2 regions of the Nitrobacter sp. genome follow, and region 1 is predicted to be linked to the other one. Evidence: predicted binding sites of a transcription regulator. Region 1 holds the regulator's gene; the other holds the start of a gene.
The links. Region 1 encodes LexA, which represses DNA repair genes until DNA is damaged. Its sites were predicted from a motif close to TGTTCNNNNTGTGTTCNG; they were not measured.
Positions count from the first base shown of each region.

Region 2: ACS3WB_RS11990 (helicase-related protein) is a predicted target of LexA. The motif match lies at 1,746-1,763, and genes of this name have one in related genera.

Region 1 is NZ_JBPPLY010000003.1:322,098-328,065, reverse strand. It holds gene ACS3WB_RS05990 (AAA family ATPase) at 210-773, opposite strand; gene ACS3WB_RS05985 (ComEC/Rec2 family competence protein) at 1,047-3,329, shown strand; gene lexA (transcriptional repressor LexA) at 3,360-4,064, opposite strand; gene ACS3WB_RS05975 (molybdopterin molybdotransferase MoeA) at 4,218-5,432, opposite strand; gene ACS3WB_RS05970 (SPW repeat protein) at 5,937-5,968, shown strand, end outside.
Region 2 is NZ_JBPPLY010000012.1:17,746-23,713, forward strand. It holds gene rpmB (50S ribosomal protein L28) at 1-242, opposite strand, end outside; gene ACS3WB_RS11985 (DUF3108 domain-containing protein) at 577-1,434, shown strand; gene ACS3WB_RS11990 (helicase-related protein) at 2,003-5,389, shown strand; gene ACS3WB_RS11995 (RNA-binding S4 domain-containing protein) at 5,484-5,780, shown strand; gene fdxA (ferredoxin FdxA) at 5,855-5,968, shown strand, end outside.

The DNA of each region.
Region 1 (5,968 bases):
GCATCCGCGCCTCGAAGTGTGAACCGTTTCAAAGACGTGGATGGCCGGGACAAGCCCGGGGCCACGTGGCGGACACGACCGGCGTTGGAATCTGAATGCCGGTCACGGCTTCCCTTGTTGCAGATCATGTCGCAGTGCTCTGTCGCTTGCCACAAAGACATGCGACGCGCGCCCCCGACGCTCCGGCGGCCGCCAATCTGTCGCGGCTTTTAGGATTTTCGCGACAGGCACTTTGAACCATCAGCCGAGGGGATCGGTTGAAGCGCCGTAAGAAAACTATGTATCTTGCTCTTGCTGCTTAGGCGGACGACCGGTACGTGCGCGCCAAGCCGCAGCCGCTCGTTTTCGATCTTCGGCCGATAGTCCCGGTCGAAGGTCCAGACAAAACGTAGAAAGGTGATGAACTCCTTGTTTAGCCGCTCGGAGCAACCAACGGGCATGTCCGGCCTCGGCCTTCGCAGAAGGTTCCGAACAACCACGCGTCTGAGGCAGGTGGCGCGGGGTGTGTCCATCCAGATCACGAGGTCCGCGCGCGGCAGGCGCAGGTCGAAAGTCCGGCGGGAATAGTTTCCCTCGCAAATCCACTCCGGCCCGGAAATCGCATTGGCAACCCGCCGTCGGAAGTCCATGGGCTCGGGTTCTTTCCATTTCGGCCGCCAGAAGAGCCGGTCGAGATGAACGACTGAGCAGGAGAGCCGCTCGCCCAGCACGCGCGCGAGCGTCGATTTTCCGCTCCCGGCATTGCCCAGAATGACGATCCGCCGTGGTAACATTGCTATCCACCAGCTTTCGCGAGATCACCCGCCTGCATGTATTGTTCAAGTAGAGGCACCGGCCGCAATTTTCCGCATAACGGACATGGTGTCGCGAATCTCCCAAAACCTGCGACACATTTTTAAGGCCCGATAAGCGGCAGGTTTCAAATCGTTACCGTCAGGAAATGTCTGTCTCGGTCTGAATCCGCCCGGCCATGACGCATTGAAACACTTCATCGTCAACTCATCCTATTCTAGCATTGCGGCGAGGGCGCGAGGGGTGGTGGCCGGATGCCGGAGCGGGGCAGGGCTCGGGATCGGACAGGCGGGTACGCGGGAACATGGCCGCCGCGGAAGGCTGTCGCCGCCAGTCCTTCGCAGGTCTCTTCGGGCACCTTGCCGGCGCTTGCGGCCCGGCTGCGAGACTGGGTGCGCGCCGAAGCCGGACCGGGGCGGCTGTTGTCCTGGGTGCCGGTGGCGTTCGGCGCTGGCATCGCGATCTATTTTGCAGCCGATCATGAGCCGATAGCCTGGATCGTCGTCCCGACTGCCGGCTTCCTCTGTCTGGCCGCACTGCTGCTGCGTCGGCATCGGCTGTTTCCTGTGGCCGTCATGATCGCCGCAATGGCTGCGGGTTTTGCCGTCGCCACGATGAATACGGCGCGGATGGCGCACGTTGTCCTGAAGCGGTCGATGTATTCGCCGATGCTCAAGGGTTTCGTCGAAACCCGCGAGGTGCGCGAGCGCACCGATAGATTTGTTTTGCGTGTCGTGCGGATGGACGATTACCGGCGCCACGTCAAACTGGATCGCGTGCGGCTGTCGGTCAGGAAGGGCACCGCGCCGGCCGTCGGCAGCTTCGTGGAATTGAAAGCGCGGCTGCAGCCGCCGCTCACGCCTGTGCGGCCCGGAAGCTACGATTTCGCGCGCGACATGTATTTCCAGGGCATCGGCGCCTCCGGTTTCGTCATGGGTGCGATCAAGATCGTGGATCCTCCGGACGGCGGCGGGATAGCCTTGCGTTACGCCGCGCTGATGCAGCAGCTTCGCGACGCCATCGATGCCCGCATCCGCCTTGTCCTCGACGGCGATTCACGGGCGATCGCCACCGCGCTTCTGACCGGTCGGCGCGACGCCATCACGACGCCGGTCAACGATGCGATGTTCATTTCGGGGCTCGGCCATGTGCTCTCGATTTCCGGCTATCACATGGCCGTGGTCGCCGGTGTCGTGTTCTTCGCGGTGCGCGCGCTGCTGGCGTTGATCCCGGCGCTGACGGCAGTTTTCCCGATCAAGAAATGGTCGGCGGCGGCGGCGCTCGCGGCGGTGGCGTTTTATCTGCTGCTGTCGGGCGCCGAGGTCGCGACCCAGCGCTCATTCTTCATGACGGCGGTGGTGCTGATCGCAGTCATGGTCGATCGGCGCGCCATCACGTTTCGTACGCTGGCTGTTGCGGCGATGATCGTGCTTGCGATTGCGCCGCAGGCGCTGGTGCATCCGAGCTTTCAGATGTCGTTCGCGGCAACGCTCGGGCTGGTGGCGCTGGTCCAGCTCGGGATGCCGAAACTGTTCGCGACGCCCGATCACTCGCCGACCGCGCGCGCCGCGCTATGGGGCGGCCGGGAAATCGTCACGCTCGCGCTGGCCTCGTTCGTCGCCGGACTCGCGACCACGCCCTATGCCGCGTTTCATTTCCATCGCGTGACGCCCTATGGCGTGGTCGCGAACCTGCTGGCGATGCCCGTTGTCTCGGCGCTGGTGATGCCGGCGGGACTTCTCGGCCTTGCAGCCATGCCGTTTGGCTTGGATGGCGTGTTCTGGCGGCTGATGGATTTCGGCATCGAATGGATGATCGCCGTGGCCCAGTGGGTTGCGGCGCTTCCCGGCGCCATTGGCCGCATGGCGGCGTTCGGAACGGGACCGCTGATCGCGGCGACGGCGGGCATCATTCTGCTCGGACTGCTCAGGACGCCGCTGCGCTGGAGCGGCGCGGCCATCATCGGGCTGGCGATCGCCTGGTCGCTTGCGGTAGCGCAGCCGGACATTCTGGTCTCCGCCGACGGCCGCAACGTCGGCGTGCGAGGTGGTGACGGCCGCCTGCATCTGATCAGCACGGGCAAGGACGCCTTCACCGTCAAGGAATGGCTGGCGGCCGACGCAGACAGGCGCGGGCCCGCCGATCCTTCGCTCGCGGAGGGTGTTTCCTGTGACGACGCAGGCTGCGTGGTCAAGGCGAGCGACGGCGGAATTGTCGCGCTGGCGCGGCGGCCGGATGCGATGGAGGACGACTGCCTGCGGGCGGCGGTGATGGTGACGGCATGGCAGGCTCCAGAGGGATGCCTCGCGCAGGTCGTCGATCAGGAGCGACTGCGCCGGAAAGGCGCTCTGGCGCTGCGGCGGGGCCCGGGCAGCGCAAACGGCTTTGTCGTCGATGCGGTCAGGCCCGAGCGTGTCGACCGGCCATGGTCGCCAGCCCCCGCCGATGAAAAGCCAAAGTCGATCGGCGATCGAGCGGAGCCCGCGCGTCCGATCGATGCCACGCCCGCGGCAGACGATCTCCAGCCCGACGATTGAGCGGACTGCCGGCGATCGCTATTCGCCGGATCAGTACTTGCGGTAGATGCCGATCAGCTTGCCCTGGATCTGCACGCGGTTCGGCGGAAGGATACGGACCTCGTAAGCTGTGTTCGCGGGCTCGAGCGCGATCGAGGCCCCGCGGCGGCGGAAGCGCTTCAACGTTGCTTCCTCTTCGTCGATCAGCGCAACGACGATGTCGCCGGTTTCCGCCGACTCGTTGCGCCGGATCAGCGCCAGGTCGCCGTCGAGAATTCCGGCTTCGACCATCGAGTCGCCGCGCACCTCAAGCGCGTAGTGCTCGCCATTGCCGAGCATGTCCGGCGGAACGCTGATGGTATGGCTGCAGGTCTGCAACGCTTCGATCGGCGTGCCGGCCGCGATGCGCCCCATCACCGGAACGGCGACAGGGCGGTCCGCGGCGTCGTCGACGTTGCCGCTGGGCCGGCGGACCTTGCCGAGATTGCCTTCGATGACGCTCGGCGTGAAACCGCGCCGGCCACCGCCGCCGCCGGCGGCGAGCTCCGGCAGTTTGATGACCTCGATGGCGCGCGCGCGATTGGGCAGGCGGCGGATGAAGCCGCGCTCCTCCAGCGCCGTAATCAGGCGATGGATGCCCGACTTGGAGCGCAGATCGAGTGCATCCTTCATTTCATCGAACGAGGGCGGAACGCCGGATTCCTTCAGCCGTTCGTTGATGAATCGCAGGAGTTCGTACTGTTTGCGCGTGAGCATGCCGACTTTAGTCCCCGATTGATGGCGCCCGCCGTCCGATTCCGATAACGATGGCTCGCAATGTCATGAGTTCTCGAAACAAATCATGAACGAACACTATATGTTCGATATGTGTTCCGCAAGTGTTTAATTTAGCGTCAACGGAGCGAGGTTTTACGACAACGCGAGTTTGATGATGTCGCACGGTTCACCCTTGCGGGCGGCGGGTGCGAACGGCGCGCGGACCACGAGCGCTTCCGCCGCGGCGAGATTGCCCAGCAACGAACTGTCCTGATGACCGACCGGCGTCGCGGTCGGCAGCCCCTCGGCCGAGTACGCCAGGCGCGCGCGCAGGTAATCCTGCCGTGCCTGATTGGAGGCGAGGTCCTTGCCGAGCAAAGCGCGTTCAACGCGATGGCCGACGTCCTCGCGCCCGGACAGTGCGCGGATCAACGGCACCATGAACAGGAACGCGCAGATATAGGACGAGACGGGATTGCCGGGCAGGCCGATCACGCGCATCGGGCCGAGCCGCCCGTGCATCATAGGCTTGCCTGGCCGCAGCGCGATCCGCCAGAACGCGATCTCCACGCCTTCGGCGTCGAGCGCACGCTTGACGAAGTCATGGTCGCCGACCGACGCGCCGCCGGTGGTGACGAGAATGTCGGCGCCGCTGTCGCGGGCGCGGCGGATGGCGGTCCTCGTTGCGTCCAAGGTGTCGGCGACGACGCCGAGGTCGAGCGCCTCGGCGCCTTCGCTGCGGGCGAGCGCGCGAAGCGCGTAGCCGTTGGACAGGATGATCTGTCCGGGGCCCGGCGTTGTGCCCGGCAGGACCAGTTCGTCGCCGGTGGCGAGCACGGCGACCTTCGGACGGCGATGCACCGGCAGGTCCGGGTAGTTCATGCCTGCGGCCAGAGAGAGATGGCGGTCGGTGAGATAGCTATGGGCGCGCAGCAGCACGTCACCCTCGCGAAAATCGACGCCGGCGGCGCGGATGTTCTTTCCGGCGGCGGTGGCTTCCTTGAGGATGACATGCTCGCCGTCGCGTTCGGTGTCTTCCTGGATCACGACGGTATCGGCGCTGTCCGGCACCACGCCGCCGGTGAAAATCCTCAAAGCCTCGCCGGCCTGCAGCGCCCGCGCGAGAGGCCGTCCCGCGGCGATCTCGCCGATCACATGCAGCCGCGCCGGAATCGTCGCGATGTCGGCGGCGCGCACCGCATAGCCGTCCATCGCCGACATCGCGACCGGTGGCTGGGTGCGGCGCGAGGGAAGGTCGCGTGCCAGCACCCGGCGATGGGCGTCGTCAAGGCCGACCATTTCTTCCGGCAGCGCTTCGACTCCGGCAAGAACAGCCGCTAAGGCGTCGGCAACCGCCATCAAGGGCATGACCATTTTCTCCCAGGGTCCCACCGGTCCGATTTCCGGGATCGGCGGGAGGCTGTGCGAACGTTACAATCAAAGAACTGCTGGCAAACATAGATTGCCAGATGGGTTTTTTAGATTTGGCGTCCGCCTTGCGAGGCTGCCGCCGGTCGGCTGGATCGTCGAAGAAACGAGCACGCTTCGCCGGCGTAGGACCTCATCTACAGAACTTGCGATCCGCAGACAACGTTCGCCGAACATTGCGACGGGCCGTTCAAACGGGTTCGCCCTGCTGAGGGCCGCCTCACCGGCAAGGGCTCAACTGTCTGATGAACTCCCGAACCCGAATCCTATCGAGATCATCGGGTTGGCGACATTTTCTGATTCGAGATCAAAACGCCCATGAAGGGTAGACAAACCTTAATGAGGGAACGACGGAACCGTCCGAGGCCGGGTCGGTTGTTCGAAAATCGGGAGGGGTGATTCGGGCGAGGGCAATGGTTGGAGGGCGCAGACAAGGAGGCATCCATGAAGTGGAAAAAATGGCGACGGGAATCGAT
Region 2 (5,968 bases), on a different contig from region 1:
GCTTTCAGCGACAGCTCCGAGTCCTTCGCCTTCAGCAGGAAGGCATCGAAGCCGCCGCGATGGTCGACGCTCTTCAGCGCGTTGGTCGATACGCGCAGCCGCACCGGGCGGGCCAGCGCTTCGGACAGAAAGGTGACGTTCACCAGGTTCGGCAGGAAACGCCGCTTGGTCTTGATGTTGGAATGGCTGACCCGGTGGCCCACCAGGGGAGCCTTAGCCGTCAGTTCGCAGCGCCGCGACATGGCGAAAATCCTCTGTCGTCCCCGGCATCGACCCTCAGGGCGGGCTCGGGGGTTCGAAATCGCGTCCATTTCAGGAACAGCGGACGTATAGGAGGAGAGCGGCGGGGCGTCAAGGCATGGAGGGCCGAAGTCGGGTCGTTTGCGATGCAAATGAACGCCAACTGCTTCATTCAGGCCTGTTTTCGGCGAACCGTCGCCCGTCCCTCCATCATATAAAGGGCGCAATCCGTATCGACATCATGGCGCTCGACCGACCGGCTGAGAGCCGGATTTGCAAGCCGCGTGAACCCGCAACGTGACGTGCAGGACCATCCCTTAAGTGAGCTTATCCCGAATGTGGTTGTCCCGGTCGATGCCCGCTTTGGTCCGGACTCCGGCCGCCACATCTTTCGTACTTCTTGCCGCGATGTTGGCGATGGCTGCTCCGGCGGCCGCGCAGGGCAAGCTGGAGGCTCACTACGACGTCACTTTGGCCGGGATTCTCGTGGGAACCGGCGCCTGGGCGGTCGACATCTCCGATGACCAATATTCGGCCGCCGCGAGCGGCGGCACCACCGGACTCCTCAAGGCATTTGCCCACGGCACCGGCAGCGGCAGTTCACAGGGTCGCATCGTCAACGGCGCGCTCGCTCCCGTGACCTATACCGCCACCATCTCGTCGTCGAAGAAGTCCGAGACCATCCGCATGTCGCTGGCCGGCGGCAACGTGAAGGATTTCGTCATCGAGCCGACCCCACCGGTGGATACCAAGCGTACTCCGGTCACCGACGCGCATAAGCGGGGCGTGCTCGATCCGATGAGCGCCACGCTGCTGCGCGTGCCCGGCACCGCCGATCCGCTCGGTCCGGAAGCCTGCCATGCCGCGACCGGGGTCTTCGACGGCCGCATGCGCTACGACCTGCGCCTCGATTTCAAGCGCATGGAAACGGTGAAGTCGGAAAAGGGCTATCATGGCCCGGCGGTGGTCTGCGCAATCTATTTCGCGCCGATCGCCGGCTACGTCCCCGACCGCCTTGCGATCAAATATCTCGCCGCCCGGCGCGACATGGAAATCTGGCTGGCGCCGATCGCCGGTACGCGGGTGCTGGTGCCCTATCGTCTGACGATACCGACGCCGCTCGGCACCGGCAAGCTGGAGGCGACCCAGTTCATCACGACCGCGACGCCGAAAGCCGCAGCGAAGGCGCAATAGCAGCAACCCCGCACTGATCGTGCGCTGCTTTGAAATGGAACGACCGATTACCGAGAGAGTTTCGGAATGCGCCCTCGATCATCTTGCACGCATCCCGCAAACCAATATCCGCCTATATGCGCCGCGCTCTTCGGAATCCTGTTGACTCCTGCCGCGGAATTCGTGCGCCCTCCAGATTCATAATTTGGGAGAAATAACCGCTCTTGTTGATGGCTATAGAACTTGATCTAGTTGCCGCATGTCGACCTGAACGCGAGATGTTGCGGTGAACGAACCCGGAGAAGAGGAGAGTCAGCGATTCGGGCGCGATTCGTTCCGGACTCGTTCCAAAGTTTAAGCCGCGGCCCTCCAGGCGTCGCATTGTGAAACACATCGGATCCCGGCGGTCCGATTCGAACATTTGCGTCCGTTCTCAGCAGGTGCTTGCGCAATGGTAGGAACCATAGGACCACCAGCAAATGTGGGATTTGGTGGAGGTTGGATTTGACACTTGCCTTCCGGATTCGCGGCCGGGCACGTCGCGAACGTCAAATACGCTCCACTAGCGCTGTGAAAACCCTCGGAAAATATGGCCTTTTCATCTTCGATATCTCCGCCCGGCAATGACCGCGCGCCCGGTGCGGGCGTAACGGCGGTGCTTGGCCCGACCAATACCGGGAAGACCCATCTCGCCATCGAGCGGATGCTGGCGCATTCCTCGGGAGTTATCGGCCTGCCGCTGCGGCTGCTCGCCCGCGAGGTCTACAACAAGATTGCCGACCGCGCCGGTGTGGATTCGGTCGCGCTGATCACCGGCGAGGAGAAGATCAAGCCGTCGAAGCCGCGCTTCTGGGTCTCGACCGTCGAAGCGATGCCGCGCGACCTCGACGTCTCGTTCCTCGCCGTCGATGAAATCCAGATTGCCGCCGATCTGGAGCGCGGCCATGTGTTCACCGACCGCATTCTGCACCGGCGTGGCCGCGACGAGACGCTGCTGCTCGGCGCTGCGACCATGCGTCCGATCATCGAGCGGCTTTTGCCCGGCGCGAGCATCATCACCCGTCCCCGGCTGTCGCAACTTGAATTCGCCGGCGACCGCAAGATCACGCGGCAGCCGCGCCGCACCGCCATCGTCGCCTTTTCAGCGGACGAAGTCTACGCCATCGCCGAACTGATCCGCCGCCAGCACGGCGGCGCGGCGGTGGTACTGGGATCGCTCAGCCCGCGCACCCGCAATGCGCAGGTCGCGCTGTTTCAGTCCGGCGACGTCGATTATCTCGTCGCCACCGATGCGGTCGGCATGGGCCTCAATCTCGACGTCGATCACGTCGCCTTCGCTTCCGACCGAAAATATGACGGCTACCAGTTTCGCAGGCTGAATCCGGCTGAGTTCGCACAGATCGCCGGTCGCGCCGGCCGCGCCACGCGCAACGGCACCTTCGGCACCACCGGACGCTGCGCGCCGTTCGAGCCCGAACTCGTCAACGCGTTGCAGAACCATACTTTCGAGGCCGTCAGGACGCTGCAGTGGCGCAATTCCGATCTCGACTTCTCCTCGCTCGGCGCCTTGCAGGTATCGCTGGCGCTGACGCCCTCGCACGAGGCGCTGACCCGCGCGCCGATTGCCGAGGATCTGCGCGTGCTCGATCACGCCGCGCGCGATGTCGACGTGCGCGCCATGGCGCAGGGCGCGGCGGCCGTGGAGAGACTGTGGGACGCCTGCCAGATTCCGGATTACCGCAAGGTCGCGCCGGCCGCCCACGCCGAACTGGTGACGACGTTATTCGGCTTCCTGATGCGCAATGGCCGCGTTCCTGACGACTGGTTCGCCGCTCAGGTCGCGCAGGCCGATCGTACCGACGGCGGTATCGACACTTTGTCGGGGCGGATTGCGCAAATCCGGACCTGGACCTTCGTCGCCAACCGGCCGGACTGGCTCGCCGACCCCGACCACTGGCAGGGAATTTCGCGCGAGGTCGAAAATAAATTGTCTGATGCGCTGCACCAAAGGCTCACTGAGCGTTTCGTTGATCGCCGGACCAGTGTATTGATGCGCCGCCTGCGGGAAAACACGATGTTGGAAACGGAAATCGGCAAGACCGGCGAGGTGATCGTAGAGGGCCATGTCATCGGTCGTCTCGACGGCTTTACGTTCGCGCCCGATGCGACTGAAGCCGGCTCGGAAGCCAAGGCGTTGCAGGCGATCGCGCAAAAGGCGCTGGCCGGTGAAATCGAAGCGCGCGCAGAAAAGCTGTCCGCCGCGCCGGACGATCAGTTCGTGCTGACCTCGGACGGCACCATCCGCTGGACCGGAGACGCCGTGGCGCGGCTGGTTGCCGCCGACGACGTATTGCGTCCTCGGATCCGGATCATTTCCGACGAGCGGCTCACCGGCGCTCCGCGCGATGCGGTGCAGGCCCGGCTCGACCTGTGGCTGAAAACTCACGTCGAGAAATTGCTGGGACCGCTGTTCGAACTGACCAAGGCCGAGGATGTCACCGGCATCGCGCGCGGCATCGCATTCCAGTTGATCGAGGCGCTCGGCGTGCTGGAGCGGTCGAAGATCGCCACCGAGATGAAAGATCTCGATCAGCCCTCGCGCGCATCCTTGCGTAAATATGGCGTGCGCTTCGGCGCCTATCACATCCATTTCCCGGCGCTCCTGAAACCGGCGGCGCGAGCGCTGGCCTCGCTGTTGTGGGCGCAGAAGCAGGACAATGTCGATCTGTCGGCGCTGTCGAGCGCGCAGCATCTGGCTGCCAGCGGCCGCACTTCGTTCCCGGCCGACAAACTGCTCAATCAGGACGCCTATCGTGCCCTTGGCTATCGGCAATGCGGCGAGCGGGTGGTTCGCGTCGATATCCTCGAGAGACTGGCTGATCTGATCCGTCCCGCGCTGGCGTGGCGGAAAGGTGCCCTCGGCGTCATGCCGGCCGGTGCATTCGACGGCCGTGGCTTCGTTGTGACCCAGGCGATGACGTCGCTCGTCGGCACCGCCGGCGAGGAATTCGCCTCCATCCTGCGGGCGCTCGGCTATCGCATGGAGCGTTGTCCGGCGCCTCCACCCGTGACAGAACCCGTTCCGGCGATTGAGGGCGCGGAGGCGACGTCCGCCGAGGTGTCGGAGCGCGTGCCGGAGGAATCGACTGTGCCGGACGCCATGCCCGAAGGGCAGGGAGTTGCGTCGGAGGGCACGGGTGCGCCCGATCCCGGATTGGTTGCGGAGCCAGCGCTAACGGCGGATGCGGGGTCGTCGGAGGCGATCGCTACGGAGGCCGAAGCCGCTGGTACGGCCGAGGATATGCAGGCGACGGTGTCGTCCGACGCTGCGGTCCTGCCGGCTTCCGAGGCTCCTGAACCCGCACCCTCTGATTCTGCGCAAGCCGAATCGGGCGCCGTTGACGCCGGGAGTGCGCCGGAGGGCGAGACATCCGCCGCGAGCGCCGCGGATGTCGCTGCAAGTGACGTCGAGCCGGCGACGGTCGAGGTCTGGCGGCCAGGCGGTCGTCCTGCCGACCGGCGTCCGCGCCACGATCGCACCCGCCATCGCCGGCATCAGGCGGGGCAGGATGGCGCGCAACAATCCGCGGCCGCGGATGGCGAAGCGGGCGAGGGGGCGCAGGGACGCGAGCGGCCTGGGCGGGGACGCCGCAGGTCATATGTCGATGCACCAGCCGGAGCCGGGTCCGCCGGGAGCGAGCGCGCGCCCGGCGGTGAGTCGCGCGAGGGCAAAGGACGTCCACCGCGCGAGCGTTTCCAGGGTAAGGGTCGGGATCGGGACAGAGACAGGGATCAGGACAAGGGCCGGTTTCAGGGTTCGCGCAAGGGGGGCCGCGAGGGACGTTCGGACGCCGGGCCCTCGCACCGCCCCTACGCCAGCAGTGCGCCGCGCGAGCGCGAGCGAGCGCTGGATCCGAATTCGCCGTTTGCGAAACTCGCTGCGCTCAAGGACCAGCTTGCCGGCCGCAAGGAGTGATCGCGCAGGCGACAGGGTGCAAACTCGTCTAACGCGTTTTATTCACGCGAACCGGCATTCACTTCGCGTGAAAACGCTATGGATGTGAAGCTGTTTGGCTGTCCCGGAGCGCCAGCGTCTCGACAAGTGGTTGTGGCATGCGCGAGTGGTCAGAGCCCGGACCCACGCTGCGGCCCTGATCGAGTCCGGTCATGTTCGCGTCAACGGCGCGCGTGAGAAATCTCCGGGACATCCCCTCAAGGTCGATGACGTACTCACGGTCGGACTGAGCCACGGTGTCCGCATTCTCAGGGTCACCGGATTTGCCGAAAGGCGCGGGAACGCAACTGCCGCAAGAGCGCTTTATGATGACGTGTCAGATGCTTCCGACGGACGTCAATCGCACACATAGCGCTACTCCACGGCTTGCAGCCACGCTGTTCCTGCGGTACCCCAGCCTGCAAATTTGATCCTCCGGAGCCTTGGATGACTTACGTCGTCAACGATGCCTGCATTAAGTGCAAATACACTGATTGCGTTGAGGTTTGCCCCGTCGACTGCTTCTATGAAGGCGAGAACATGCTCGTCATTCATCCCGAT